Regions from separate parts of the Streptomyces sp. Ag109_O5-10 genome, predicted to be linked through region 1. Evidence: riboswitches for the same ligand, from Rfam matches in the RefSeq annotation. Region 1 holds a riboswitch; each other region holds the start of a gene.
What was found. A riboswitch is a leader RNA that binds a small molecule or an ion and turns the genes downstream of it on or off. The one in region 1 is predicted to bind cyclic di-AMP.
Positions count from the first base shown of each region.

Region 2: another riboswitch for cyclic di-AMP. It lies ahead of BLW82_RS22615 (M23 family metallopeptidase); the one in region 1 lies ahead of BLW82_RS46405 (NlpC/P60 family protein).
Region 3: another riboswitch for cyclic di-AMP. It lies ahead of BLW82_RS16735 (C40 family peptidase); the one in region 1 lies ahead of BLW82_RS46405 (NlpC/P60 family protein).
Region 4: another riboswitch for cyclic di-AMP. It lies ahead of BLW82_RS05765 (M23 family metallopeptidase); the one in region 1 lies ahead of BLW82_RS46405 (NlpC/P60 family protein).

Region 1 is NZ_FNTQ01000001.1:8,693,542-8,699,000, reverse strand. It holds gene BLW82_RS39625 (DUF1996 domain-containing protein) at 1-1,064, opposite strand, end outside; cyclic di-AMP (ydaO/yuaA leader) riboswitch at 1,471-1,645, shown strand; gene BLW82_RS46405 (NlpC/P60 family protein) at 1,656-3,875, shown strand; gene BLW82_RS39615 (NAD-dependent epimerase/dehydratase family protein) at 3,895-4,953, opposite strand; gene BLW82_RS39610 (FAD-dependent oxidoreductase) at 5,201-5,459, shown strand, end outside.
Region 2 is NZ_FNTQ01000001.1:4,931,747-4,937,205, reverse strand. It holds gene BLW82_RS22625 (PrsW family intramembrane metalloprotease) at 1-375, shown strand, start outside; gene BLW82_RS22620 (aldo/keto reductase) at 532-1,476, opposite strand; gene BLW82_RS22615 (M23 family metallopeptidase) at 1,629-2,666, opposite strand; cyclic di-AMP (ydaO/yuaA leader) riboswitch at 2,674-2,834, opposite strand; gene BLW82_RS22610 (PP2C family protein-serine/threonine phosphatase) at 3,085-4,203, opposite strand; tRNA gene BLW82_RS22605 (tRNA-Met) at 4,435-4,508, opposite strand; partial or broken gene BLW82_RS22600 (MBL fold metallo-hydrolase) at 4,579-4,875, opposite strand; gene BLW82_RS22595 (dihydrofolate reductase family protein) at 5,148-5,459, opposite strand, start outside.
Region 3 is NZ_FNTQ01000001.1:3,666,296-3,671,754, reverse strand. It holds gene BLW82_RS16745 (hypothetical protein) at 317-670, shown strand; gene BLW82_RS16740 (tellurite resistance/C4-dicarboxylate transporter family protein) at 710-1,678, opposite strand; gene BLW82_RS16735 (C40 family peptidase) at 1,906-3,069, opposite strand; cyclic di-AMP (ydaO/yuaA leader) riboswitch at 3,078-3,253, opposite strand; gene pcrA (DNA helicase PcrA) at 3,589-5,459, shown strand, end outside.
Region 4 is NZ_FNTQ01000001.1:1,224,681-1,230,139, reverse strand. It holds gene BLW82_RS05785 (helix-turn-helix domain-containing protein) at 1-31, shown strand, start outside; gene BLW82_RS05780 (DUF6126 family protein) at 28-150, shown strand; gene BLW82_RS05775 (tyrosine-protein phosphatase) at 172-969, opposite strand; gene BLW82_RS05770 (alpha-galactosidase) at 1,166-3,238, shown strand; cyclic di-AMP (ydaO/yuaA leader) riboswitch at 3,547-3,707, shown strand; gene BLW82_RS05765 (M23 family metallopeptidase) at 3,712-4,647, shown strand; gene BLW82_RS05760 (SGNH/GDSL hydrolase family protein) at 4,870-5,459, shown strand, end outside.

The sequences.
Region 1 (5,459 bases):
TTGTCCTTGAGCTGCCGGTCCTCGTAACCGGTGCAGCTCCAGGAGGCGTTGGCGTTGGCCGGGCCGTTGACGAACGACTTGGCGTCGCCGGTGATGATGCGCAGCAGCCGCGGCATCTCGGTGACCTTGGAGGTGGGGTTGCCCTCGAAGGTCAGCGTGACCTGCTTGGCCGTGACGATCTGCCCGGCGTTGCCCTCGGTGCCGCCGCCCGGCTTGTCGGCGTCCCGCTCCTGCTTGCCGTTCTGCAGCCGCAGCACGGGCCAGTAGTACGTGGACTTGTCGCCCTGGTCCGCACAGCTGGTCTGCGCGTTCGCCAGGTCCTGGTCGCTGGCGAAGGCGTTGTTGGACTGGTTGCCGATGTAGTCGTGGAAGTGGTGGGCGCCGTTGGAGACGCCGGGGGCGACGATGACGTTGTCCGAGTTGAACAGGCCGTTCGCGTTGACACCGCAGCTGGAGGAGAACGTGCCGGTGGAGCCGCCGGACCGCTCGGCCGGGGTCGAGACGTTGGGCTGGACCGAGGTGATGTCCGCGTAGTCGGCGGCGACCGGTCCGTTGCCGCCCTGGCCGCCGGCTCCGGCGCCCTGGCTCGGCGCGGCGCCGCCCTGGCCGCTCTGGCTCGGCGTGGCACTGCCCTGGGGGGCCGCCGACTGCCCGGCGCCCTGGTTCGAGGAGCGCAGGGTGCAGGCGGCGAGCTCGTCGAGGCCCTGCGGGCGGTCGCCCTCGCGGCCGATGGCGTCGGCGATGCGCTGGAGGGACTCGGACCGCTCCGCCTTCAGCGGGTCGATGATGGTCTGGCCGGCGAAGCCGGGGTTCTGCTCGATCTCGGCCGCGGACTGGGTGAGTTGCTGGTAGGCGGCGGCGATCTGCTGGTCCAGCTGGGCGAGTTCACGGTCGACGTCCGCCCGGGCGCCGTCGGGAACCGCGGTCAGCCGGCTGCCGACGTCGGGGCAGTAGATCGTGGGCGCGGACAGCACCTGGCCGGTGGCGACCTGTCCCTGGTCCCCGCCGTTCTCGGTGGCCGAGGCATAGACGTTCACCGCGACCAGTCCCCCGCCGCCGAGCATCAGGGCGACCGCTGCGAAGGTCGCGCGTTGTGCGCCGGTCGGGCGTCTGCGCCTGTTGCGTCTCAAGGTCGTTCCCCTGCGTGTCGTGGGCGGCCGGGCATGGAAATCCCCCGCCCTATACGGCTCACAGCCCCACCGTGTTCAACAGACCCGCGAATTCACGGTGACCTCACAGAAAGCGCGTGCGCCGCGGCAGGCGAACGCGACCGACGGCAACGCCCCGGTGACCCTGCGAATGCAATGGATGCGCGCGAAATACCGTTCCGCACGGTCGAGTTCCGAACGCTACGACGAACATCACAAATACGTATCGGACATTAGCCACTTCAACCTTCACACGAGTGACACAAGTTGGCTAAGTTGACGGGCAAGCCGCTCGGCTCCCCCCGGCGAATCCCGTCGGGCCGTGCGGCCTCCGCCGAGTCCGGTGCCCCTCAGGGGCTGATCCGGAGCCGGGGACCCAACCGACCACTGGGGTGAATCGGCCGCCGTCCGCAAGGACAAAGGCCGTAGGGCATGCCTTCCGGATTCGACCGCCCGAACCCGACAGCTAACCCGGTAGGCGGAGTACGGAAGGAGCACGACCCCTCAATGGCGCCCGAGAGCCGTGACGAGGTTCGGCAGCGGATCGACAGCCTCTACGACCAGGCCGAGAACGCCACCGGGAACTACAACGCCACCCGTGCGTTGAGCGGGGGCTCGCGCTCACGCGGCGTCCCGCTGTTCAAACGGCCCCGTCGTGACGACCCGGGCCTCGACAACATCGCCCGGGAGTGGTTCGAGGGGGCGCGCTCGAAGCTCGGGCCGAGCGTTCCGGCCGCGCTGCCCTCCGACCGGCAGCCCGCCCGGCCCGGCCCGCGGCGGCCCGTCAGCGCCATGGCCGCCGACCTGCTCGGCCAGCTGGAGGACTCCGGCCCGGCCCGGCTGGAGCTGACCGCGGGACCGTCCGGGCAGAGCGAGATCGAGGTCGTGCGCGAGCTGCCGGCCCGCCCGAGGCTGGAATTGACGGCGGGGCCCGCCGCGGCGCTGCCCGCGGGGACCTCGGGTGCGCCCCGGGCGCTGCCCGCCGCCGGGCCGCAGCGGCCGACGCCGGGTGCCTCGAAGACCAAGAACCAGCTCAAGCTCGCCAAGGCGCGCGAGGTGCTGTCCCAGCGCACCGGGCAGCGCGCGATCGCCGCCCTCGACGCGACCCCTGCCCCGGCCCCTGTCGTCCAGGCCGTTCCGCCGTCGACCAGCCCCTGGCCGACACCCGGGGCCCCGGCCCCGGCGCAGCAGTGGCAGGCGCCCGCCGTCGGCATACCCGACCAGCGCACCGGCAGCGCCCCCGCCAGGCCCGACTCCCCTGCCGCCACCCGCGCGCTCCCGGCGGTGACCGAGACGGGCGGCATCCCGATCGTGTCCCCTTCGGACACCGGCACCTTCCGCATCATGACCCCGGGGGGTGCCGACAGCGCCCCGACCCGGGCCGCGGCGGACACGGGCGGCTTCCGCGTCATGACACCGGGCGGCTCGGTCGGCGGGACCTACCAGAGCGCGCCCGCCATGGACGCGGGCGCCGCCCAGACTCCGGCCCCGGGGGACACCGGCTCCTTCCGGATCATGACGCCCGGCGCCACGGGCTCGTTCCCGATGCCGACGCCGGCCGACCCGGGCGTCTTCCCGACAGCCGATCCCATGGCGAGCACGAGCGTCTTCCCGACCGCGGACCCCATGACGGGCACCAGCGTCTTCCCGACCGCGGACCCCATGACGGGCACCAGCGCCTTCCCGACCGCGGACCCCACGAACAGCGGCGCCTTCCCGACCGCAGCGCCCGTCGCTCCTGCCCCGGCCCCCAGCCCGATGGACGTCGGCGGTTTCCGGGTCATGTCGCCGAACGCGCCCGCCTCCTACACCGACGTTGCGCCGGTCGCCGCCGACACCGCATTCGGCACCGCATACGGCACCGCCTATGGCGCCGGCGGGTACCCCATGGCAGCCCCCGCCGTCCCCGCCCCGCCCATGGCCGCCATGCCGACGGCCGCCCCCTTCGCCGCGGCACCCGCCGCCGACGTGGCCGGCGCCTATCCGGCGGCCATGCAGTCCGCCGACGGCGCGTACGCCTATGCCTACGCATACGACACCAGCATGGCCATGCCCACCGCGATGGCGGCGCCCACCGCGGCGATGCCCGCACCCATGGCAGCCACCATGGCGGCGCCGATGACGGCACCGCCGACCGCCGCGATGCCGACGGCCATGACCGCGCCGCCCGAGGCGATGATCGCTGCCGCGCCCGCGATGGCGATGCCCATGGCCGCCCCCGCGCCGGTCGTCACCGCCCCGGTGCCCACGACGCCCCTGCCGACCGCACCCCCGCAGGTCCCGGCCCCGGTGCCCACCACCGCCGAGCCGGCGCCCGGCGGCTACGCCGACGCCGGCGCCTTCCTCCAGCCGGGCGCAGCCGCCGAGCCGGGCAAGGCGATGAAGGCGCTCGCGTTCGCGCGGGAGCAGATCGGCCGGCCGTGTGTCTGGGGCGCGACCGGGCCGGGGGCGTACGACGCCTCCAGCCTGACCCAGGCCGCCTGGCGCGCCGCGGGCGTCACGCTGCCGCGTACCGCGCCGGAGCAGACGCTGGCCGGCACCCCGATCACGCTGGCCGCCGTCGAGCCGGGCGACCTGGTCTTCTTCTTCGACGACGACAGCCACGTGGGGATCTACGCGGGCGGCGGCACTATGGTGCACGCGCCGAGCCCCGGGGCGCTCATCCGCGAGGAGTCGATCTACAACGCCGGGGAGTCGGCGATCCACCGGGTGATCCGCCCGGCCTGACCCTCCGCGGCCGTGGGGCTCAGACCCTCCGCCGCCGGGTGCGCCAGCTCTCGTGGTGGTCCAGGAGGGTCTGTTCGACGGGCCGGTAGGCGATGCCCAGATCGCGGACGCTGCGGCCGTTGTCGACGCGGAAGCGGATGCCGAGGTGCTTGCGTATGTAGTCCTGGGTGAGGCCGAAGAGCGGGCCCAGGACGCGTACCGGGCCGTGCGGGAGCGCGGTGCGCGGCAGGCGCGGGTCCCAGGGGTGGCGGGTGCGGATGATCCGGGACATCTCGTGGAAGGACGTCATCGTCTCGTTGGCCACGATGTAACGGCCCCTGGCCGCCGGGTTCTCCGCGGCCGCGATGTGCGCGTCGGCCACGTCGCGGACGTCCGCGGTGGTGAAGCTGAAGTCCGGGGCGCCGTAGCAGAAGCAGCCCTTGAACAGCTCGTCGAGCAGGAAGAGGCTGCCGGACTCGGAGGCGGGGGCGAGGGAGGGGCCCAGGATCAGGCCGGGGTTGACCGAGACCAGGCGCCAGCGGTCCTGGGCGGCCCCGGCGTCCCGGGCGGCGCGCTCGGCGACCGTCTTGGCGTAGTGGTAGGGGTTGTTCGCCACGGTGCTGGTGGTGTTGAAGTACTCCTCGGTCAGCACCCCGCCGGCCATCTCGCGGACGTCGGCGTAGTCGCCGAAGATCGCGCCCACGGTGGAGGTGAGCACCAGCGTCTCCACCTCCGGCGTGCGCTCGACGCCGCCGAGCACGTTGCGGGTGCCGAGCAGCGCCGGGTCCACCACGTCCCGTTGACCGTCCTTGATCCGTTCCGGCATCAGGAACGGCGAGGCCACGTGGAAGACGGTCGCGCAACCGCGGAACGCCTCGTCGAAGGAGCCGTCCTTCAGCAGGTCGGCCTCGAACAGGGTGAGCCGCCCGGGGAAGGCCTCCTGGAGCTCCCACAGGGGCCGTACCTTCGCCGCGTCGGAGGCGCGGCGGACGGTCGCCCTGACCCGGTACCCGCGCTCCAGCAGCCGCCGTACCAGGTGGCTCCCGACGAATCCGCTGCCGCCGGTCACCGCGACGGCCGTCCCCCCGCGTGCTGCCACGCTCTCACCCCTCGCCCTCCGGCCACCGCGCCTCGGTGCGCCGCAGAGGACAGGGTGGTGCATGTGACGTGCGCCCGCCAAGCACTGGGAGGTCACCGGGCCGCCCCGGAGGCCATAAGCCGGACCCGGTACATGTCATAAGATCGGCTTATGAGGTCATAGGGCGGACCCGCGTACTAACTTAGGACTGCCTTAGTTTAGGCTTCCCGTTCGAGATCGATTGTCCTCACTCGAAGGGAACCTGATCATGCCGCGCCCCCTGCGGGTAGCCATCGTCGGAGCCGGCCCCGCCGGGATCTACGCCGCCGACGCCCTGCTCAAGTCCGGGGTGGCCGCCGAGCCCGGCGTGTCCATCGACCTCTTCGAGCGGATGCCCGCCCCGTTCGGCCTGATCCGCTACGGCGTCGCCCCCGACCACCCGCGCATCAAGGGCATCATCACCGCCCTGCACCAGGTGCTCGACAAGCCGCAGATCCGGCTCTTCGGCAACGTGGACTACCCGGCCG
Region 2 (5,459 bases), 3.8 Mb from region 1:
TACGCGGGGTGGCTGGGCACCGCGGAGCCGTTCGTGCTCGGGTCGATGCGGGCGCGGCAGATGGCCCGGGAGTACGCGGCGTACCACTTCGGGAAGGCGGCGGGTCGGGCGGTCGCCGAGTACGAGGGGTACGCGACGACGCTGGCGCTGCTGCGGCGCCGGGGGCGGCGGGGGCGGGCGGCGGCCGACTTCATGGCGCGGGAACGGGAGCTGCTGACGGAGCTGTGGAGCCGACGGGAGCTGGTGCGGCCGGCCATGGAGTACGCGGCGCGGACGGCTGCGCCGGGCGGGTGGCGGCCGGGGCACGCCGGTTACGCGGCGCCGGCCCACGGGGCGGCGGTGCCGTATCCGGCCCACAACCCGTACCGGAACTAGCGCTTCGGGGTTGCGGACGGCTCGGCACCGCCGGAACGCGCCGCGAGGGCTGAGCACTGTCGCGGCCGACTCACGTACGCGCCTAACTACAACTCCCCAGCCGAGGGCTGGGGAGGCACCGTTGCGGCGGAAAGGACGGAGCGGGGCCGGCCGTCGTCAGGCCGAGGCCGTCGTCAGCTTCGTCAGTTCCTCGTCCGTCAGGGTCAGGTCGGCGACGCCCAGCAGCGGTGGGAGTTGCTCCAGCGTGCGGGCCGAGGCGATCGGGGCCGTGATGGTGGGCTGGGCTGCCAGCCAGGCGAGGGCGACCGTGGGGATCGGGGCGTCGTGGGCCGCGGCGATCTCGTCCAGGGCCGCCAGCACCCGCTGGCCGCGCTCCGACTCGGCGTACTGGGCGGCCCGGCCCGCTCGCGCGCTGTCGACCGTCGTACCGGGGCGGTACTTGCCGGTGAGGAAGCCGGCGGCCAGCGAGAAGTAGGGGACGGCCGCGAGGCCGGTGCGGGAGGCCAGGTCCTGGAGGGGGCCTTCGTAGGTGTCGCGCGAGACCAGGTTGTAGTGCGGCTGGAGGGCCACGTACCGGGCGAGGCCCTCGCGGTCGGAGAAGTCCAGGGACTCCTGGAGCCGCTCCGGCGTGATGTTGGACGCGGCGATGTGCCGGACCTTGCCCGCCCGCACCAGCTCGTCCAGCGCGCCGATGATCTCCTCGACCGGGATCTCGGGCTTGTCGAAGTGCGTGTAGTACAGGTCGATGCGGTCGGTGCCGAGACGGCGCAGGGACGCGTCGGCGGCGGCCTTGATGTTGGCGGCGGACAGGCCCTGGTACTCGGGGTGCTGGCTGACCTTGGTCGCGATGACGACGTCGTCGCGGTTGCCGCGCGCCTTCACCCACTTCCCGATGATGGTCTCGGACTCGCCGCCCTTGTTGCCCTCGATCCACGCCGTGTACGAGTCGGCGGTGTCGACGAAGTTGCCGCCCGCGGCGGTGTACGCGTCGAGGACGGCGAAGGAGGTGTCCTCGTCGGCGGTCCAGCCGAAGACGTTGCCGCCGAGGGCTAGCGGGAAGACCTCGAGGTCGGAAGAGCCGAGTTTGCGAAGAGCAGTCATGCCCTACTTCAACGCGGGCCGCCCGGGGACCCATCCCTGTCGATTACGAAGGTCTCGTAAAAGCGGAATCCGCGGTCGGCACGCCGGCGGCCCTGACGCCGGGGGTTGTCGTCAGGGCCGCCGGGAGCCGGTCGGTGCGTTCCGGGCCGGGGTCAGGGGTTGAGGCCCTTGCCGCGCAGCCAGGTCATGGGGTCGATGGCGGTGGCCTGGCCGTTCGGGTGGACCTCCAGGTGGAGGTGCGGGCCGGTCACGTTGCCGGTGGCGCCCACCCGGCCGATGACGTCGCCGGTGGCGACCTTCTGGCCGACCTTGACGCCGATCGAGGACTGGTGGCAGAACCACAGCTCGGTGCCGTCGTCGAGGGTGATGATCGTGCGGTAGCCGTAGGAGCCGGCCCAGCCCGCCTCGGTGACCGTGCCGCTGTGCACGGCCTTGATCAGCGTGCCGGTGGGCGCGGCGAAGTCGAGGCCGGTGTGGTAGCCGGAGGCCCACATGGAGCCGGCCTGGCCGAAGGTGCCGGTGATCGTGTACGAGACGACGGGCAGCGTGTACTGCTTGGCCAGCGCGGCGAGGCGGGCCTGCTCGGCCTTCTGCTTCGCGGAGGCCTCGGCCTTCTCCTTGGCGTCGGCGGCCTTGGCGGCGGCAGCCTTCTCCGCCTGGGCCTCGGCGTCCGCGACCGCCCTGTCGGCGGCGGCGACGGCCTTGGCGCTGGCCTTGGTGTCGAGCTGGTTCTGCTGCTGCGCGGCCTGGGCGATGATCCGGCTGCGCAGCGCCTCGCCGGCGTCGGACGAGGAGGAGTCCGCGTCGGTGGCGCTCGTCGTCGTGACGCTGCTGAGCGCGGTCTGGGTGGCCTGGTGGCCGCTGCCCTCGCCGAGCAGGGCGTCGACGGAGGAGGGCAGGTCGGGCAGCGAGATGGAGACCGGCGGCTTGCCGGTGTTGGCGCTGGCCATGCCGCCCGCGCCGACGGCGGCTATGACGCCGACGCCGAGAACCGTGGAGCTGCGGGCGAGGCCGCCGCCCTTCTGCTTGGCGACCCGGTGCCGGCCGCGGGCCGCGGAGAGGGACTCCTCGGTGGGGTTCCACTCCTCGAAGGGGCCCTCGTCGGTGCGGTAGCCGCCGTAGGCGAAGGTCTCGGGCCGGCGCTGGCTGGGCACGAACGGGGCTGTCGGAGCAGGCGGGTTGGACGCCACGCGGGCGCACTCCTTTCCTTCCGCTGCCTACCGGGTTAGCTGACGGGTTCGGAGCGGGAAGGTCTCCTACGCGCGTATACCGGCCGTTTCGTACCCGGCGGTAGCCGTGCGATTCACCCCAAGGTGGTGGTTCCCCGGTTCCCTTGCGGGATTCGGCGCGTGCGCACGGAGCCGTCGCGGGTGACGGCTGGGACGACCGCGCTGCGTTATCGAACGTTAATAGACCCGGCTATCAGATTCCAAGCAGTTCGTCTTGATCATTAAGCTTTCAAAGCTCGGACTTACCTGCCATGACCGGTCGAAACCGGTCGAGTCGACGGTGCGCGCTGCTCAGCTCAGGAGTCACACAGGTTTTGATGGTGACTCAGTTGTCATGCGCAGGGCGGTCGTCCGGACACCGACCGTGACCGCCCGCCGTTCAGGGCCGCCGTACCGCGAGCAGCGCCATGTCGTCGGTCATGGCGCCCCCGGTGTGCCGGCGCACCTCGGCCGCGAGCCGGGCCACCAGGGCGCCGGGGGCGGTGGCGGCGCGGCCGGTCAGCCGCCGCTGCGGATCGTAGAAGCGGCCGTGCGCGTCCCGCGCCTCGGAGAGGCCGTCGGTGTGCAACAGCAGCGTGGCCCCACTCGGGAACGCGTGCTCGGCCGCCCGGTCGGGCCACGCCTCCAGCTCGCCCAGCCCGAGCGGCAGCGCGGCCTCCGGCGCCCGTATCGGGCGCACCTCGCCGTCGCCGTGCAGCAGCAGGGGTGGCGGATGACCACGGTTGACGAGCCGGAGCGTGCCGTCGCCGTGCGGGAGTTCGGCGAGTACGGCGGTGGTGAACCCCTCGTGGGCGTCGGCGCCGCCGCGCCGGGCGCCCTCGCGGGCCAGCGCCCGCTCCAGCCGGCCGGCCACCGCCTCCAGCGTGGCCTCCTGCTCGGCGGCCTCCCGGAAGGCGCCGATGACCACGGCGACGACGGCGACCGCGCCCATCCCCTTGCCGCGGACGTCGCCGACGACCAGCCGCACGCCGTACGGGGTGTCCTGGACGGCGTACAGGTCGCCGCCGACGAAGGTGCCCTCCTGGGCCGCCTCGTAGCGGGCGGCGATCTCGAAGCCGCCGATCCGCTCGGCGGGCTCGGGCAGCACGGCCCGCTGGGCGGCCTCGGCGACTTCGCGGGCCGTCGCGAGGCGCTGGTCGCCGAGACGGACGATCCGGTTGATGCCGGCGGCGAGGGCGGAGACGGTGATCACCGTGAGGATCTCCGTGACGGCGTCGTCGTCCGGGAGCAGGGCGAGCCGGGCGTGCACGGCGTAGGTGGCGAGGAGCGCGGCCAGGCCGGTGAGGAGGGTGGTGCGCAGCGAGGAGAGGGGCGCGGCGATCAGCGGGGCGGCCGTGAAGAAGGGGACCGCGGTGAAGGGGGCGGGGGTGAGGCGGTCGTAACAGACGCCGGCGCAGATCAGCAGCGCGGGCAGGAAGCGGGCGAGGACGCGGGCGGACGCCGGACCGCGCTGCTCCAACTCCGCACGGCCCACCACGCGACCCCCCTGCCGTCCCATGTCCTCGATGCGCTCGCCGTGTGCGATGTCCTCGCCGTGTGCGATCTGCTCACGGTGTTCGATGCGTCCGGTGTCTTCGATGCCTGTCCGTCCAGGTTTGCGGCTGCGAGCGGGTGGGGCGAACGGTGTGGGCCGGGCGGATGAGTGCGGAAGTGTGTGATGAGGAACACGCGCCCGGACACGACTCAGGGCCGGAATCCTCGAATCTCGGATTCCGGCCCTGGGTTTCAGTAGCGGGGACAGGATTTGAACCTGCGACCTCTGGGTTATGAGCCCAGCGAGCTACCGAGCTGCTCCACCCCGCGTCGGTGACACCAGCATACGCCATCGGAAGGGTGGGAGTCACACGCGTTAAGACTCACGCGCGGGAGCGGGTCAGCGCACGCCGAAGCGGCGGGCCCGGGTGGCCGCCTCGCGGGGGCCGTCGGCGAAGGGCCGGCCGTGGCCCGGCAGCAGGACGGTGTCCCGGGAGAGGCCGGCGATGGCGTCCAGCGATGCGAGGGCGGCGGCGGAGTCGTGGGTGAAGGCGCGGCAGACGAGGCAGGGGCCGGTGTGCCCGGTGAAGGCCTCCTGGGTGACCAGGGCGTCGCCGGTGAAGAAGAGGCCCTGGTCGGGGAAGTGGAAGCCGGTGCTGCCGGGGGTGTGGCCCGGCAGCGCGACCGCGAGCGGCCGTCCTCGCCCTGCTCGCCGGCCTCACCGCGGCCGCGGCACCGGCAACCGGTCCGGCCGCGACACCGCCCGCGCCACCGGCCGCCGGCCCGGCCACGCCACCGGCCACCGGGCCAACCGCGGCCGCGGCACCGCCCGCGAAACGGCCCGTCACTCCGGCCGCGGAACCGCCTGCCGCTCCGGTCGAGCCGCCGCGTCACCGGCGCGGGTGACGCGTCACCGGCGCGGGCGAGCCGACAGCCCGCCGACCCGACCCCACCAGCCCCCCGCTCGGATCAGCCGAGGAGATGTCCGTTAGGCGCCTTCGCCAGTCCCTCGTACTCCCCCAGCACCAGCACCTCCACCCCCGCCTCCCGCAGCATCCCCGTCCCGTCGGCCGCCGCCACGAACGTGTCCGGCTCGCGCCACGCCGTCACCACGCGTCGTACCCCGGCCCGGAGGATCAGCTCGGCGCAGGGGTGCGGGCGGGAAGCGCGGTGGGTGCAGGGTTCGAGGCTGGTGTAGACGGTGGCCGAGGCCAGCCGGGGGTCGTCCGCGGGGAGCTTGGCCAGGGCCGCCTCCTCCGCGTGGACCACGGGGTCGCCGGC
Region 3 (5,459 bases), 5.0 Mb from region 1:
TCGGCGGTGGTGTCCGAGTGCCGCCCTGGCCCGGGCGGCGGTGGGGAGTCGGTCACCTGGGGGAGGACGCTAGGCCCGGGTGTGTCGGCCTGGTAACGCGATGCGCGGAATTGGCGTGACCGGATCGCTACCCGACGGTATGTGGACGGGATCGCGGTCCGGAGTCGTCGGCTTCTCGGGGCGGGATGACCGAAGCGGCGGTTCCGGGCCTGATGGGCGAGGCGGGGTGCTATGGCGTGCATATATGCGGGGCGGTGCCGCCGGGGGAGGGGCCGGTGACCGGTGCCCCGTACGGCCCTGATTAGGCTCCGGGGCCATGGACGTACTCATCCATCTCTTCGTCGGCCTGCACATCATCGGCATCGCCGCGCTCCTCGGCGGCTTCCTCACCCAGATGAAGGCGATGGGCCAGGGCACGGCCCGGTTCGTCCCCGGGATGCTGCACGGCGCGTTCACCATGCTGGCGACCGGCGTGATCCTGGTCGGCCTCAACGAGGCCGACGACCACCACGTCAACACGATCAAGATCGGCGTGAAGCTCGCCCTGCTGATCGTGATCCTCGGACTCGTCTACGTGAAACGGGACGACGAGAAGGTCGAGAAGGGCGCCTTCGGCCTGGTCGGCCTGCTCACGATGGTGAACATCTTCATCGCCGTCCTGTGGACCTGAGCCTCCGGCGCCGTGTCGTGGACCGGATGCCCGGCACCCTCAGCGTGCCTTCCTGAGGACGGCACGGGCGCCCGCCGCCGCACCGGCCGCGACCGCCAGCCAGGCCGCCACCGTGACCCACACCAGCACCCGCCCCGGCCACTTCAGCCACGCGCCGCCGACGGCGGCCGCGACCGACAGCGTCGCCGTCGCCGTCATCCCCATCGGGTACACCGTCGCCCAGCGGCGCACGTCGTAGCGGAGCCGGGGCCACGCCACCTCCGCGGCCAGCAGGACGGCGTACCAGGCCAGGTCCAGGACCAGCAGCGCCACCGTCACCACGCGCAGGACGCCCCGGTCGTCGTCGTTCCACAGGTACAGCCGCGCGCTGTCGGCGGCCAGCAGCCGCGCCCCGGCCAGCGCCGACATCGCGAGCGCGCCGCCCGCCACCCACTGGTCACCGGGCCCCTGGGCGATCTGCCGCCACTCGAACCGGGGCACGGCGAGCCCGTACATCGCGAGACCCAGCCAGAACAGGACCAGCGACAGGTGGGCGAGCCACGCCGTGGTCAGGGCCGCCGCCAGGGTCGCGCCCAGCACGGCCGGCCCCTGCGTGGCCACACAGGCCAGGAACACCGCGCCGGGCATCCTCGGCTTCCAGTGCCGTACGACGAGGACCAGCAACGGCGGCCACAGCACCACCGACAGCGCCAGCAGGGCCTCGGCGAGAGGCTGCCACCCGAGCGCCGAGAACCGCGTCCCCAGCACCGTCGTCGCCGCCACGGCGGTCAGCGCGCCCGGCGTCCGCGCCTGGTCCGCCCACTGCCGGCGATCCCGTACCAGCCGTACGACGCAGTCCGCGGCCAGCGCCACCCACATCACGCAGGCCACCACCAGCGCCACCCGGGACACGGTCTCCGCGCCCACCAGGTGCAACCCCACCGACACGATGCCGGTGGCCATCACGGCGGCCCCGGCCGCCGGCGGACGCCGCGCCCACCAGGCGCGAAGGGGTGACATGCCGGACATGCCCCTGATGCTAGGGAGAGCCGGCCGGGGTAGGGGCGGGGCACGCGCGCGTGCGGACCGGAAACCGTGCCGCGCCGCGCGAGCCGCAGGGGCGCGGTGGACAGGAGCGCCAAGGGGCGCCGGCGGGAGACCGGGGACGCGTGGCGGCAGGCGGGCGCCGTGGTGTGTGCGGGCCGGCGGAGGGAAGCGGGTGGGGGCGCCCGAGGAGTGACGGGCGCCCCGCGGGGTCAGGCCGGGCGCACCACGCTGTGGATGATCGACTCGCCGCCGTAGTAGACGGACTCCTCCCGGACGTAGGCGCCGGGCTTCGGGGCGTGGATCATCATGCCGTTGCCGATGTAGATGCCGACGTGGCTGACGTCGTCGTAGAAGAAGACCAGGTCGCCGGGGCGGGCGTCGGCGAGGGAGACGGTGGTGCCGGCGTTCACCTGGTCGTAGGTGGTGCGCGGCAGGGAGACGCCCGCGGCCTTCCAGGCGGCCTGGGAGAGTCCGGAGCAGTCGTATGAGCCGGGGCCGGTGGCACCCCAGACGTAGGGCTTGCCGATCTGCGCGCGGGCGAAGGCGATCGCCTTGGCGGCCTTCGTGGCGTAGGCGGAGTCCGTGCCGGAGTCCGAGCCGGAGCCCGAACCGGAAGCGGAGCCGCCCGAGGCCGACGGGGACGACGAGGCCTCCTGGCCGGCTGCCGCGGACTGCTGCCTCGCCAGCTCCGCCGCCTTGCGGGCCGCCGCCTCCCGCTGCCGCCTCTCGATCGCCGCCAGCCGGGCCTTCTCCGCGGCCGTCAGCCGCGAGAGCAGCTCCCGCGCGGAGGCCAGCTTCGTCTGCACGGTCGCCTTGGCGGCTTTGAGGTCGTCCTGCGTCCCGGTGAGCGACTCGAGGCTCTCGGTGGCCTCCTGCCGCTTCTTCATGGTCGCGGACTGCTGGGTGACGTAGTCGTCGACCGCGCCCTTCTGGCGCGAGGTGAGGCGGCTCATCAGCTGGTCCTGGTCGAAGTAGCCCTGGGGGCTGTCCGCGAGCAGGAAGGTCGCCGTGTCGGGAACGCTCGCCCCGGTCCGGTACTGGGCCGCGGCGAACGAACCCAGTTCCGCACGTGCCTTGTTGAGCCGTTCGGCGCGTCTGGCGACGTCGTCCAGCAGGGCGTCGACCTGTTTGCGCTGCCTGCCGGTGCGCTCCTTGGCCGCGTTGTACCTCTCGGTCGCCGACTCCGCCTGCCGGTAGAGGGCGTCGACCTTCTTCTCGACCTCCTCCAGGCTCGGCTTGCCGTCCTCTGCGGGCGCGGCCTCGGCCGACTGGGAGAACAGGGCCACGGAGGTGAGGGCCGCGGTGGCCAGCGCGGGGGTGCGTATGCCTGCCGCGCGCGCTCCTGACGGCCGGGACTTGCGGTGCGACGCCAACGGGGGGCGACTCCTTCCGGTGTTCCGCCTACCGAGTTAGCTGTCGGGTTCGGGCGGGTGGTTCGGAAGGGTTGCCCTACGGTCCGCTCCCAGGGAGGGGAGTCGGGACCGATTCACCCCGGGATCGGTGTGGGTCCCCGGCTCCGGATGCGCGGTGGCGCCCCGGACTCGGCGGAGGCCGTGCGGCCCGGCGACGTTCGCCGGTGGGGGTCGTACGGCCCGCCCGGCACGCTAGCCAACTCGTGTGGTCTCTGTGAAGTTTGATGTGCGATATGCCCGATACATTTTCGTGACCTCAACGTTGTGCTCTGTTCGGGCGGGGCGATCCGAGAGGTTATGGGCGACTTGCCCGGGTAGGTCCAAAGGTCCCGGCGGGAGGGATCCGAAGGTCCGGGGTGGGCGTCGGTGGCTGCGGGGCGCGCGTCCACCTGCTGTGACGGAGGGGATCCGTTCGGTCACGGGGGCGAGTTTTCGGGGCGGCGGCCGGTTGTCGGTGGCGCGCCCTAGACTCGGAGAGCGATGAGCAGCCTCTTTGACGACAGCTTCCTGGCGAGCCTCCAGGCCCCCCGCGGCCACGACGAGGAACCCCCGCCGCCGCCCGAGGACGAGCACGCTCCGGAGCCGGTTCCGGACGATCTGTTCGGCGGGAAGTTCGACGTGCCCCCGGACCGGGACGTCTACTACCGCGACGGTGCCGCCCGCCCGGCCCTGGACCCGGCCGCACTCCTGGAGGGGCTGAACGACAACCAGCGGGCGGCCGTCGTGCACGCCGGATCCCCGCTGCTCATCGTGGCCGGTGCCGGTTCCGGCAAGACGCGCGTGCTCACCCACCGCATCGCGCACCTGCTCGGCGCGCGCCAGGTGCACCCGGGCCAGATCCTCGCGATCACCTTCACCAACAAGGCCGCGGGCGAGATGAAGGAACGCGTCGAGCACCTCGTCGGCCCGCGCGCGAACGCGATGTGGGTGATGACCTTCCACAGCGCCTGCGTGCGGATCCTGCGCCGGGAGAGCAAGAAGCTCGGCTTCACCTCCTCCTTCTCGATCTACGACGCGGCCGACTCCAAGCGCCTGATGGCCCTGGTCTGCCGCGACCTGGACCTCGACCCCAAGCGGTTCCCGCCGAAGTCGTTCAGCGCCCAGGTCAGCAATCTCAAGAACGAGCTGGTCGACGAGGAGGACTTCGCCGCCCGGGCGAGCGACGGCTTCGAGAAGACCCTCGCCCAGGCCTACGCCCTCTACCAGTCGCGGCTGCGCGAGGCGAACGCCCTCGACTTCGACGACCTGATCATGACGACGGTCAACCTGCTGCGCGCCTTCCCGGACGTCGCCGAGCACTACCGCCGCCGCTTCCGGCACGTCCTGGTCGACGAGTACCAGGACACCAACCACGCCCAGTACGCCCTCGTGCGCGAGCTGGTCGGCACCGGCGGCGGCGCCGACGGCACCGGCACCCCGCCCGGCGAGCCCGACCTGCCCCCCGCCGAGCTCTGCGTCGTCGGTGACGCCGACCAGTCGATCTACGCCTTCCGGGGCGCCACGATCCGCAACATCCTCCAGTTCGAGGAGGACTACCCGAACGCGACGACGATCCTCCTGGAGCAGAACTACCGCTCCACGCAGACGATCCTCTCCGCCGCCAACGCGGTCATCGAGCGCAACGAGTCCCGCCGCCCGAAGAACCTGTGGACCAACGCCGGCGCGGGCGCGCAGATCACCGGCTACGTCGCCGACACCGAGCACGACGAGGCGCAGTTCGTCGCCGAGGAGATAGACCGTCTGACGGACGCGGGCGAGGCGAAGGCCGGCGATGTCGCCGTCTTCTACCGCACCAACGCCCAGTCCCGTGTCTTCGAGGAGATCTTCATCCGGGTCGGCCTGCCCTACAAGGTGGTCGGCGGCGTCCGCTTCTACGAGCGCAAGGAGGTCCGGGACGTCCTGGCGTACCTGCGGGTGCTGGCCAACCCGGAGGACTCCGTGCCGCTCCGGCGGATCCTCAACGTCCCCAAGCGCGGCATCGGCGACCGCGCGGAGGCGATGATCGACGCCCTCGCCCAGCGCGAGAAGATCAGCTTCCCGCAGGCGCTCAAGCGGGTCGACGAGGCGTACGGCATGGCCGCGCGGTCGACGAACGCGGTCAAGCGGTTCAACACGCTGATGGAGGACCTCCGTACGGTCGTGGAGTCCGGCGCCGGCCCCGCCACGGTCCTGGAGGCGATCTACGAACGCACCGGATACCTGGCCGAGCTGCAGAACTCCACGGACCCGCAGGACGAGACCCGCATCGAGAACCTCCAGGAACTCGCCTCCGTGGCCCTGGAGTTCGAGCAGGAGTCCGGGGAGGGCGAGCAGTCAGGAAGCCTCGCCGACTTCCTGGAGCGGGTGGCCCT
Region 4 (5,459 bases), 7.5 Mb from region 1:
CCTGGGACCGATCACTGGAGAGCTGCCGTGAGCAATATCGAGGAGAAGTTTCCCCGGTCCCTGTGGATCCGGCTGGTCATCTACCTGGCCGTCGGGCACGTCCTGGCCGGTTTCCTCTACCTGCTGTTCGCCCTCGGCGGCAAGGGCTGAGCCGCGGCCCTCCGCCCGGTCTCAGTCGAGCAGGCGTTCGCGCAGCCGCTCCCGCGTCTCCGGAGCGAGCTTCAGGCCCTGCTCCAGGTACGCGTCGACGTCGCCCCACGTCTCCTCGATGCTCTCGAAGGCCGCCGCCAGGTACTCCGCGCGGGCGTCGAAGAGCGGGCTGAGCAGCTCCATCACCTCGGGGCTGTAGGCGCTGTCCCCGCCGCCGCTGCGGCGCACCTTGTAACGGCGGTGCTTGGCGTTGGACTCAAGGTAGTCGGCGGTGATCGCGTCGCGCTCCACACCCACCGCGAGCAGCGTCACGGCTATGGAGATGCCCGCCCGGTCCTTGCCGGCCGCGCAGTGCATCAGCGCCGGGACGCTGTCCTCGGCGAGCGCGTGCAGCACGCGCGAGTGCTCGTCGGTGCGGTCCTTGACGATCGTGCGGTACGAGCTGACCATCCGGGCCGCGGCCTTGCCGTCGCCCAGGAGCCCGCGCAGCTGGTCGATCTCGCCCTCACGGACCATCTTCCAGAAGTCGGCGCCGTGCGCCGGGTCGGTCAGCGGCAGGTTCAGGTTCCGTACGCCGGGCAGCTCGACGTCCGGGCCCTCCAGCTTCTGGTCGGCCGCGTTGCGGAAGTCGAAGATCGTGTGCAGGCCGAGCGAGGCGAGGAACTCCGCGTCCTGTTCCGTCGCGTGCGCCAGATGGCCGCTGCGATACAGCACGCCCGACCGCACCCGGCGCCCGTCCACGGTCGGCAGGCCGCCCACGTCACGGAAGTTGCGCACACCCGCCAGCTCGGGCTCGGTCGACGGGACCTGCTGCGTCACGGGGGCTCCTCCCGGTCGGCCCCGTCGGCGCTGCTCGTCGACGGGCACTGGACCGACCATACGACATCGGTTTCCACGGGCAATGAGTTGTCCACAGGCTCGCCTCCGCGGCCCGGGACCCTTGCCTCCGGGGCCCGCGGCCATTGATGATGTTGGGGCTTGAGCGGATCTGTTGGCCCCTGTGTGAGGTTTCTCGATGGTGGACATCGCCGAAAACGGTCGTACCTGGCTGCTGTCAGGCCCCGGCAGCAGCTACGCGCTGCATCTGACGGAGTCCGACGAACTGCTCCACCTGCACTGGGGGCCCCGGATCGGGCTCGCCGACGCCGAGGAGCTCAGCACCCGGGTGCTGCCCGGCTACTGGCCCTTCGAGTCGCCGCTGGACGGCCGCGAGGAGTACCCCGTCGAGGGCGGCCCCCGCTTCGTCCGCCCCGCACTGTCCGTGCGGACCGAGGAGCGCCGGGGCACCGAGTGGTCCTTCGACACGTACGAGGTCGAGGACGACGAGCTCCGGCTGCGCTTCACGGACGACGGCATCGTCATCACCCTGCACTACCGGATGCGCGGCGACGTCGTCGAGCGCTGGGTGACCGTCGACAACGAGGCACACACGCGTGTGGAGCTGCTGCGCGCCGACCCCGCCACCTGGACGCTCCCCGACCGCGAGGGCTGGCGGCTCTCCCAGCTGCACGGCCGCTGGGCCGCCGAGTCCCGGCTCGCCAGCGCCCCGGTCACCTACGGCGAGAAGGTCATCGGCAGCCGCCGCGGCCACACCGGGCACCAGCACCTGCCCTGGGTCGCCCTCGACACCGACGCCACCGAGGAGCGCGGCGAGGTCTGGGGCTGCGCCCTCGGCTGGTCCGGCTCCTGGCGGATCGCGGTCGCCCAGCTCCCCGACGCGCGCGTGCAGATCACCGGCGGCGCCGGCTACGACGACTCGGGGCTGCTGATGCTGGCCGAGGGCGAGTCGTACACCAGCCCCGTCTTCGCGGGCCTGTGGACCGACGGGGGCTTCGGCGGAGCCAGCCGTGCCTGGCACGCCTACCAGCGGGCGTACATCATTCCGGACGCCGACCAGGACCGGCCGGTGCTGTTCAACTCCTGGGAGGCCACCACCTTCGACATCTCCGAGGAGCAGCAGGCCACCCTCGCCCGCCGGGCCGCCGCGATCGGCGTCGAGCTGTTCGTGGTGGACGACGGCTGGTTCGGCGCCCGCACCAACGACCGCGCCGGCCTCGGTGACTGGACGCCCAACCCCGACCGCTTCCCCAAGGGCCTCAAGCCCCTCGCCGACTACGTGCACGCCCTCGGCATGCAGTTCGGCATCTGGGTCGAGCCCGAGATGGTCAACCCGGACAGCGACCTGTACCGCGCCCACCCCGACTGGGTCCAGTACCAGCAGGGACGAAAGCGGACGGAGTTCCGCAACCAGCTCATCCTCAACCTCGCCCGCGAGGACGTCCAGGAGTACCTCTGGGAGCAGCTCGACACCCTGCTGTCCAGCGCCCCGATCGACTACGTCAAGTGGGACTTCAACCGCTGCTTCACGGACGCGGGCTGGCCCGGCGAGCCCTACCCGCAGCGCCTGTGGGTCGACCACGTGCGCGGGCTGTACGCCCTGCTCGACCGGATCCGCGCGGCCCACCCGAACGTCGCCATCGAGTCCTGCTCGGGCGGCGGCGGGCGGATCGACCTCGGGATCATGAGCCGTACCGACGAGGTGTGGACCTCCGACAACACCGACCCGCTGGACCGCCTCGCCATCCAGCACGGCTTCAGCCAGATCCACCCCGCCCGGGTGATGTCGGCCTGGGTCACCGACAGCCCGAACCACCAGCTCAACGGCCGGGTCAGCAGCCTGCGTTTCCGGTTCGTCAGCTCCATGGCCGGGGCGCTCGGGGTCGGCGGCGACCTCTCGCGGTGGACCGAGGAGGAGCTGGCCGAGGCTGGGCACTGGGTGGAGCTCTACAAGGAGATCCGGCCCCAGGTGCAGCGTGGCGACCAGTTCCGGCTGCGGCCGCCGGCCGGCGGGCTCAGCGCGGTGCAGTACACGCTCGGCGACGAGACCGTGGTCCTGGCCTGGCTGCAGGCGCAGAGCTACGGCGAGCCGGCCCCGGCGGTGCGGCTGCAGGGGCTCGACTCGACCGCTGCGTACGAATGCCGCGAAACGGGCGAAGTGCATCGAGGTGCCGTGCTCTTGCACCACGGACTGCGTACCGGGCTGAAGGGTGACCTGGATGCGGCAGTCTTCCGGTTCCGCCGGATCTGACATATATGCCCGACTTGGTGCCTTCGTCATTACTTGCTCTGGAATAAGTGGACGTGGTGTGACGTGCGTGAGGAGCGTCATATGCGTGACCGTCCGTCGCGCGTCATGCTCACGTAATCCCGAGATTTCGCAGGTGAATTGGAAATCCGCAGGGGGCCGGAATTCACGGAGGGTGACCGGAATTTCCCTTTATGGATCAAGTCGGAACCGGACGGCCGGAACCGGGTGCTTGTCCATGTCCGTCCTACTCGCTTACGTTCGCCGCACATCCGGTCGGAACGCCGAATCCTGCCGCCGCCCGGAGTCCCCACACACACTCACCCGTGCCCGGCAGGAGCGGGGGACCCACCAGGTATGACCGCCTGTTCCGGTTCCCGGGACGGCTAGGGGTGTAGCCACGTCCTCCGGTGTGGCCGGGCAGCTCCAGCCCGAACCCGACAGCTCACCTCGCAGGCGCAGGAGAGGAATGCGCCATGCCCGCGAAGGGTAAGCACCGCCGTCCCAAGTCCCAGCGTCTCACCCGCTCGATGGCCGTCGCCGGAACCGGTGGCGCCGCGCTGGCTCTGCCGCTCATGGGGGCCACCGGCGCCCACGCGGCCACCACGCAGTCCCTTTCCGAAAAGACCACCCAGTCGCTTCCCGTGGTCGAGAGGGCCGCGGTGAGGGAGGCCCCCGCAGGGAATTCCGGCGCCGTGCATTCCGCGCGGCGGATCTACACGGTGGTGCCCGGCGACTGTCTCTCGAAGATCGCCCGCGACCAGAACGTCCGCGGTGGCTGGCACCGGCTCTACGCCGACAACCGGCAGGCGGTCGGCGGCAATCCCTCGCTGATCCATCCCGGCCTCAAGCTCACCCTCGGCGGCCGGCACGCCGCGCCGACGGACTCCGGCGCCCGCCCCGAGGCGCAGTCGAACCCGGGGTCGTCCACCTCGTCCTCGGCTTCGTCCTCAGACGCCTCGCACACCTCGAACAACTCGGGCGGTTCGGTCACGACCGCCTTTGGCTTCACCCTCCCGGTCACCGGTGGCACCATCGGCACCGGCTACCACGTGGCCGGCAGCATGTGGTCCAGCGGCTACCACACGGGCGTCGACTTCGTCGTCCCGACCGGTACCCCGGTCAAGGCCGTCGGCACCGGCACCGTCGTCACGGCCGGCTGGGGCGGCGCCTACGGCAACCAGGTCGTCATCCGCCTGGCCGACGGCTACTACGCGCAGTACGGCCACCTCTCCGCCCTGTCCGTCTCGGTCGGTCAGACCGTGACCGCGGGCCAGCAGGTCGGCCTCTCCGGCGCGACCGGCAACGTGACCGGCCCGCACCTCCACTTCGAGATCCGCACCACCCCCGACTACGGCTCGGACGTGAACCCGGTCGCCTACCTCCGCTCCAAGGGCGTCACCGTCGGCTGACCCGAGCGCATATCCCGGTGTCGACGGGGCCGCCCCACACGCGGCCCCGTTCGGGATCGACACGTCAACGCCGCTGGTCAGGGACTTATTCCAAGATTGGCAAAGTATTTAAGGGTGTCTTATCTCACCGAGCGTCAACCCCTTATTACGGTCGCGTAGGTCACAGCCGAAGGTGAATCATGGCCCGACGTGGGAGACGATTCGAAGAGTGACAATGCATCAGTGATCGGGTCGTACGCGGCGGTGGGGGACAGCTTCACCGAGGGCGTGGGAGACCCCGGCCCGGACGGGGCGTTCGTCGGCTGGGCCGACCGGTTCGCGGTACTGCTGTCCGACCGGCGCCCCGAGGGCGACTTCAGCTACACCAACCTCGCCGTACGCGGGAAACTGCTCGACCAGATCGTGGCGGACCAGGTGCCGCAGGCCCTGGAACTCGCCCCGGACCTGGTCTCCTTCTGCGCGGGCGGCAACGACATCATCCGCCCCGGAACCGACCCCGACGAGGTGGCCGAGCGGTTCGAGCGGGCCGTGGCCCGGCTGACCGAGGCCGTCGGCACGGTGCTCGTGACCACCGGGTTCGACACCCGGGGCGTGCCCGTCCTCAAGCACCTGCGCGGCAAGATCGCCACGTACAACGGACATGTCCGGGCCATCGCCGACCGGTACGGCTGCCCGGTCCTCGACCTGTGGTCCCTCAAGACCGTGCAGGACCGGCGGGCCTGGGACGGCGACCGCCTGCACCTGTCTCCCGAGGGGCACACGCGCGTGGCGCTGCGCGCGGGTCAGGTGCTCGGCATCGAGGTGCCGGCCGA